DNA from 3 places in the Bacillus sp. BACIII genome. Region 1 is predicted to be linked to each of the others. Evidence: predicted binding sites of a transcription regulator. Region 1 holds the regulator's gene; each other region holds the start of a gene.
The links. Region 1 encodes Rex, which represses fermentation and respiration genes when NADH is low (regulators of the CRP and FNR family bind a similar motif). Its sites were predicted from a motif close to TTGTGAAATATTTCACAA; they were not measured.
Positions count from the first base shown of each region.

Region 2: ACXN9U_RS08435 (helical membrane plugin domain-containing protein) is a predicted target of Rex. The motif match lies at 1,175-1,192, and genes of this name have one in related genera.
Region 3: ACXN9U_RS17365 (YwiC-like family protein) is a predicted target of Rex. The motif match lies at 747-764, and genes of this name have one in related genera.

Region 1 covers NZ_CM174437.1:2,380,301-2,382,566, forward strand. The annotation lists gene tatC (twin-arginine translocase subunit TatC) at 4-765, opposite strand; gene ACXN9U_RS11455 (twin-arginine translocase TatA/TatE family subunit) at 772-942, opposite strand; gene ACXN9U_RS11460 (redox-sensing transcriptional repressor Rex) at 961-1,608, opposite strand; gene moaC (cyclic pyranopterin monophosphate synthase MoaC) at 1,605-2,117, opposite strand; gene ACXN9U_RS11470 (ABC-F family ATP-binding cassette domain-containing protein) at 2,257-2,266, shown strand, end outside.
Region 2 covers NZ_CM174437.1:1,789,451-1,791,716, forward strand. The annotation lists gene ACXN9U_RS08430 (NAD(P)/FAD-dependent oxidoreductase) at 1-627, opposite strand, end outside; gene ACXN9U_RS08435 (helical membrane plugin domain-containing protein) at 667-1,083, opposite strand; gene ACXN9U_RS08440 (cupin domain-containing protein) at 1,470-1,967, opposite strand; gene ACXN9U_RS08445 (DMT family transporter) at 2,097-2,266, shown strand, end outside.
Region 3 covers NZ_CM174437.1:3,523,561-3,525,826, forward strand. The annotation lists gene ACXN9U_RS17355 (nitrate reductase subunit alpha) at 1-32, opposite strand, end outside; gene arfM (Crp/Fnr family transcriptional regulator ArfM) at 214-690, opposite strand; gene ACXN9U_RS17365 (YwiC-like family protein) at 834-1,547, shown strand; gene fnr (fumarate/nitrate reduction transcriptional regulator Fnr) at 1,578-2,266, opposite strand, start outside.

The DNA of each region.
Region 1 (2,266 bases):
TTTTTATGCTGATACGTCCTGGTCGGATTCGCTGCTGCCGGTCTGCCTTTTCCGATACGCCGCTTTTGAAATCAGGATACTGACCTCGTATAAAATGCAAAGCGGAATCGTAATCATCAAGTGAGACAGCAGCTCAGGCGGCGCAATCATCGCTGCGATCACAAGCAGCACAAAATACGCGTACTTCCTGATCTTCGATAAAAACATCGGCGTGATAACACCGAGTCTCGTTAAAAACATGATCAGCACCGGCATCTGAAACAGCAGCCCGAACGGAATCGTCAGCTGCAGCAGAAAATGAAAATACTCGCTGATTCCGATCACTTGGTTGACATCGAGGTCATTCGAGACCCGCTTCATAAAATCAACGACCAGCGGAAATAAAATATAATAAGAAAATGACACACCGCCGACAAACAGCACGATCGAAATCGGAATATAGCTGAGTGTTACTTTGCGCTCCTTCTCATACAGCCCCGGGCTGACAAACGCCCAAATCTGATAGAGAATAATCGGCGAAGTCAAAATGATGCCGATAATAAACGCGAACTGCAAAAAGATAAACAGCGGATCCGTCAGGTTAAAAGCATTAAGGGTGAGCTCTTTTACTTCATCGGCTTTTTGAAGATACACAATGATAGGTTTTGCCAGAAAAAAGCCGGCAATAAAGAAAACCGTAAAGGATAACGCCACAATCAGCAATCGTTTCCGAAGTTCGGCAATATGCTCCACAAGCGTCATTTGATTCACTCTCATACGCGTCATCCTATCTTACTGTTCTTCTTTCTTTTTTTCCTCTTCTTCACCGGCTAATCCCTTAGTGGCGTTCTTAAATTCACGAAGCGTGTCCCCCGCGGCTTTTCCTAACTCGGGAAGCTTCTTCGGACCGAAAATAATCACCGCCACCACACCGATAACAGCCAGGCTTCCAGGACCGATCATGTGCAGCTCCTCCTTTCGTTATTCAATTTCTTCCAAAACAGAATAATGCTTTAAGAAATAAACCAATGATTGAAGCTCTACAGCTAAATCTATATGATGAATTCGAATGTGATCCGGCACATTCAAACGGGCCGGCGTAAAGTTAAGGATTCCCTTGATTCCGAGCGACACGAGCCGATCGGTGATTGACTGCGCGGCAACCGCCGGAACGGTAAGAATCGCCACGGGTTCATCCTTAATGTGAAGCTCTAAATCATTAAGAGCATAGACAGGCACGCCGCCTACCTCAGTTCCTATTTTACTCTGATTCACATCAAAAGCCATAGATATTTTTGTGTTATTATTTTTTGTGAAATTATAGTGAAGAAACGCCGTCCCTAAATTCCCGACACCGATCAAAATGACGTTCGTCGTTTCATCCTGATCCAGTGTTTTTCTGAAAAATGACAGCAGGTAATCCACATTATAGCCGTATCCTTTTTTGCCGAGCGCCCCGAAATAGGAAAAATCCCGGCGGATCGTGGCCGAATCGACTTTTACCGCATCGCTCAGTTCAGCAGATGAAACGCGCTGCTTTCCTGACGCGTGTAAATTCTTTAAAAAGCGGTAATAAAGCGGCAGCCGTTTTGCTGTCGCCTGCGGAATTTTTGATTGATCCTTGTTCATGATTGGTCCTCCACTTTATACTCAGATGCATCTCTTTTAAAATCACCGTTTTTGCCTCCCGTTTTTTCCATGAGGCAGGTCGGGCCGATGACCATTCCTTTATCCAGCGCCTTGCACATGTCATAAACGGTCAAAGCACAGACTGAAGCGGAAGTTAGCGCTTCCATTTCCACACCTGTACTCCCTTTTGTTTTTACGCTTGCCTGTATATGAAGAACGGCTTCGGAATCCTTTTCCTCCCAGCCGAATGAAATGTCGACGCTGCTTAAAGAAAGCGGGTGGCACATCGGGATAATCGCTGAGGTCTGCTTTGCAGCCATGATTCCGGCCACCTGTGCGACAGCCAGTACGTCTCCTTTTCCGATCTCGCGTTTTTTGATTCTGCTGTACACGTCATGCTTCATGTGTACGCTGGATATTGCAGCGGCAGTACGGACTGTTGAAGATTTATCGCTTATATCCACCATGCGGGCACGGCCTTCTTCATTAAAATGAGAAAATCCATTCATATTTAAACTCTCCTTACTTCTGATCATACACTATTTTCTCCCTGATGTCTTATCCTATAATGTTCCAATTCTGATGTATTGTTTGCTGACAGCAGGTTGATAAGCTACACTTAACTTATTATAACAGAGGTGAAATAATATGATGATCT
Region 2 (2,266 bases), 590 kb from region 1:
ATCATCAGGAAGAACAGGAAGAATTTTCGGACCTGCTTCAACTAGTTTCAGTTTGATTTCTTTATGGTCTACACCGTATTTTTTCGTAAGGTTCGGCATGATGTCAGCAAGCTCACCGACAAGCTCAACGCCTGTTAAGCCGCCGCCGCCGATAAGAATTGTTGCATCAGCTTCGTTTTTCGTTTTAGAGTATTCACGCACACGGTCTTCCACGTGTTTGTATACTTTGTTGGCATCCGCAGCAGATTTGAGCACCATGCTGTTTTCTTCGAGTCCAGGAATGCCGAAATAAGCCGTAACTGAACCAAGTCCGACAACAAGCGCGTCATAAGACAGCTTAGAACCGTCAGAAAGGGCGACTTCTTTTTTATCAACTGAGAAAGAATTGACTTCTGCGATTTTAATGTCAACGTCTTTTCCTTTAAGAAGTTTTTCAAGCGGCATAGCAACAGCCTGTTCAGACACGTTGCCGGCTGCAAGGCGGTGCAGTTCCGTAATAATTTGGTGAGTCGGGTATTTGTTCACAACGGTTACGCGTGCTTCATCTTTACTGTAATGTTTGCGAACGGTTAAAGCAGAAAGAACTCCGCCGTAACCAGCGCCTAAAATGACAATATGTTTTGACATCGTATATCCTCCGTCCTTTATATCAATTTGAATCTGAGATTATTTTTGTTTTTCGTTCATGATTTCAAGATAGCTGTTAGCAAAACGGAACAGCTTTTGCGCTTGAGGATCTTTCAGCATGCGCAGCAGGCCGAAAAGTCCGATCGTGTCATTGCTTGCATCCGCGCGGTCTTTTGCTTCGATCGCAGTAGCCGCAATATCTTTCGCTGTTTCTTTCACAGGCTCAAGAATTTCTGTAAGCGCACCCACTGTATCGCTCTTCAATACTTCGTCTGTCGCTACAGACTGTGCAAAATCATAAGACTTCGTTAAAATATTTACTAACTCAGTCAGTTTTGGTAGCTGATCCACTAAAACAGTCAGTGATTCTTGAACTTCAGGTTTTAGCAGCTGATCAATAAGATCGCGTTGGCCTTGGCTGACAGATGCATTTGTTTGATCGATTGTTTCTGGCATATCCGATTCTCCTTTACTATAAGCAGTGTGCTGATTTTTTTGGAAAGGGTAGCCTTTCCCCTTTCATGCAGAAAAGCATGAAAAAGCAAGATTGTGAATCCGTGCACAATCAGTTACAAAAATAAATGTTTACTACCCAGTTTTTCACTTTGCCATATTCAGTATTATTTTTATATCAACAAAAACAATTGAATAAGTCAAAATTTCTTTTTCCTCTCTGAAAATAGCAAACATAAAAAACCCCAATTTGAATTACTCTTATATAATAACACTTTTTGAACAAAATTTGAACGTGAATTGTTTCGTTTATGAAATTATTTATATGGCGGGGGTGTCATAACGTTTCTTTTAGGCTATTTTTTTACAGACCATCCGCTTTTCCCCTGTCATTTCTCCCACATTTTTATAAGCGGGCCCGTTTTTCCCGTAAAGGGATCATATTCCGGGAGCGGGACACGGCTGATTTCTTCTGAAGTTCTATCATTTTTCTCCGTTTTTGTATCGTACTGCCGGCCGCCCGGGTAAGCCCCGATCACGGTAAAATCAGAACTGGCCGACAGTTTTTTATGTCCGGTGCCGGCCGGAATGACCGCTGCGTCTCCAGTTTGAAGAACGGCGTCTGCGCCTTGTTCCCCGCCGAACCTCAAAACCGCGTTTCCTTTTACCGCGACGAGAACTTCGTGGGTGGTGCTGTGAAAATGGTGATACGGAAATACTCCGCCCCTCCAGCTGTTCGACCAATCGTGCCGGCGGAGGACGGACTCCGCTTTTTGTACCGTTTCTTCATTAAATACCGCTTTATAAATGACAAGCGGGAGATTCGGGTTATTCGGAATGCGGCCGTCATCTTCAAAATAAAGAACTTCAATATCCTCTTTCTGCATTGTGTTCACCTCCGTATATGTCTGTTTCCCATTCATCAGTTGTTAAAACGCTATTTTCACATATTCCATTGCGAAGCCTGCCGGTGAATAGTATAGTATAAAAAAATATGTGTCAAAATGAGGGATTTCATGAAAGCCATCATATTCGGAATATTGGCATCTCTGTTTTTTGCAGTCACATTTATTTTAAACAGGGCGATGGAGCTTTCCGGCGGAAACTGGATGTGGAGCTCTTCACTGCGTTTTCTTTTTATGGTTCCGTTTTTATTTTTGATCGTTTATGCGAAAGGAAAATGGGT
Region 3 (2,266 bases), 1.1 Mb from region 1:
CTAAACAACGGACTCATTTTCTTTTTCTTCATGAAAGTTCACTCCTTCCGAGTCAGGTGATGCTAAGTTCACTATAAACAGAGACAGCGTATTTTCTTGTGAACTATGTCACACACTCTGCTTTTTTCACAAAATATTCACATAAAGGAGAAGGAAGGACTTTCACAGATGAGAAGGCTGCGTTCATTCAACGATCAAAAAAACCGGCTCTATTTAAGAACCGGGCTCGGCATTTTCATCTTGTGATGTATGCAGATACCGCAAAAATAATTGATAGGAACAAAAGACGTTTTGCTGAAGCATGGCCAAAAAATTCATTTGCAGCCGCGGATGGTAAGACATCATTTTTTTAAATATGCAATAAGGGATATTAAGAATCAGAATGTCTGAAGTGGCATTGACTTTGATAAAAGGCGATAAATACAGCCCGCCTTTTTCATCAATCGGAAACACATCGCCTTTTTCCCACAGCGCAACGGTTTTCGAGCCTTCAGGGAGCCTGCTGTCCATAAAACGGACACTGCCTTTTAATACAATATAAACGGATTGAGAATGAAGAAAGGATGGAGACCGATCAGATGAGCCGCGGATAAACGTTCCGTTTTTTAGCAAGGTTTCCACAATCGATAGAGGCACTTCATTAAACATGGGAAGTTGTTTCAGAAATAATAAATAGTCACACTGATTCATAGGAAAGCCTCCTGTGTTAAGGATAGCTTTAGTGTAGCTCGATTGAGCCTGTGCAGCAGTGATATATTTCACAGCTTGTATGATGAATGTCACTTACCGGAAGGATGACTGCATTTAGAATCAAATAAAAAAGGAGGGTTTCGATGAAGGTGCTTGTTCCGAAGCAGCACGGCGCATGGGCCATGCTGCTGATTCCATTTTTACTCGGGATGGTCAAGGGCGGTCCCGTTCTCTGGCATATTCCGCTCTTCCTAGGCTGGCTTTTCCTTTACTTGGCGGTTTATCCCGTTACGCTCGCCTTGAAAAAGAGACAACTCAAGCCCTATCAAAAGTGGATATATGTTTACGGTTTTCCGGCTTGCTGCTTCTTGATCATTTCTGTTTTTCATAAGCCGCCGCTCATCTGGATTGGCGTTACTTTAGTGCCGCTGTTCCTCATCCATATGTATTTTGCCCGCCGAAAAAACGAACGGGCGCTCGTGAATGATATGGCGGGAGTTCTGTTCTTTTGTTCAGGCGGGCTTGCGAGCTGCTGGCTGGGGACGGGGGCTCTTGACGGCTGGGCTTGGTTTATTCTCTCTCAATCTGCTTTATTTTTTATCGGGAGTTCCTTTTATGTGAAGTCGGTCATCCGGGAGAAAAGAAACAGAGGATTTGCATACTGGTCATGGGGTTATCACCTGCTGCTCCCCTTTTTATCCGCTCTTCTCGGAGCAGGATGGGCATTTTTTGCTTTTATTCCAAGCAGCTTGCGGGCATGGTTTTTTCATGGAAGAGATTGGCCCGCGAAAACGATCGGCATTTTGGAAATCGTGAATGCCAGCTTCTTTTTTGCCGTCATGTGCATGTTTATATAAAAAAACAAGGACAGCGGTGTCCTTGTTTTTTCAGTCAATATTGCAAATCTCCAGCGGACAATTTTCACACTCGATCTCGCATCGCAAATAGTCCAGCTTGTGCAAAATAATTTTTCCGGATTCGTCTATTGAAATAACCCCTTGTTTTCGGAGATCTCCCAGCATACGGTTGACACTTTCCCGTGCCGCCGCGCAAAACTTTGCCAAATCCTGATTTGTCAGCACAATGTTAATCAGAATGCCGTCGCTTCGTTCCACCCCATAGCTGTTTGATAAGCGGATAAGGGTGGAGTAGAGCGCTCCCTTTTTGCCGTGAAGAAGCAGATCCCTGATTTTGGACTGGATTTTCCGGAGGTGGGTGCTCATCCATTTCATAAATTCAAATGTCAAAGCACCGTTTTGGATTAATTCCTTTTCGAGCTTGTTTTTATTAATGACGAGCACCTCGCCATCCTCCAGCACTTTTGCACTGAGCATATACCTTGGCTCTTCGGTGAAAAGTGTTAATTCCCCGACAATATCATGCTTTTGGCAGATTCTAAGCGTCAGGTCTTTTCCGTCAGATGTCAGCTTGCCGATTTCAATGAGCCCTGATTGAATCAGATAAAGCTCTTCTGCATCCATTCCTTCCCGAAACAAATACGTGTGTTTTTCCATTTTTCTTTTCGTGCTGATTGATTCCAGCAATTCATGGAGATCGCTGGAGATAAAATCACTAT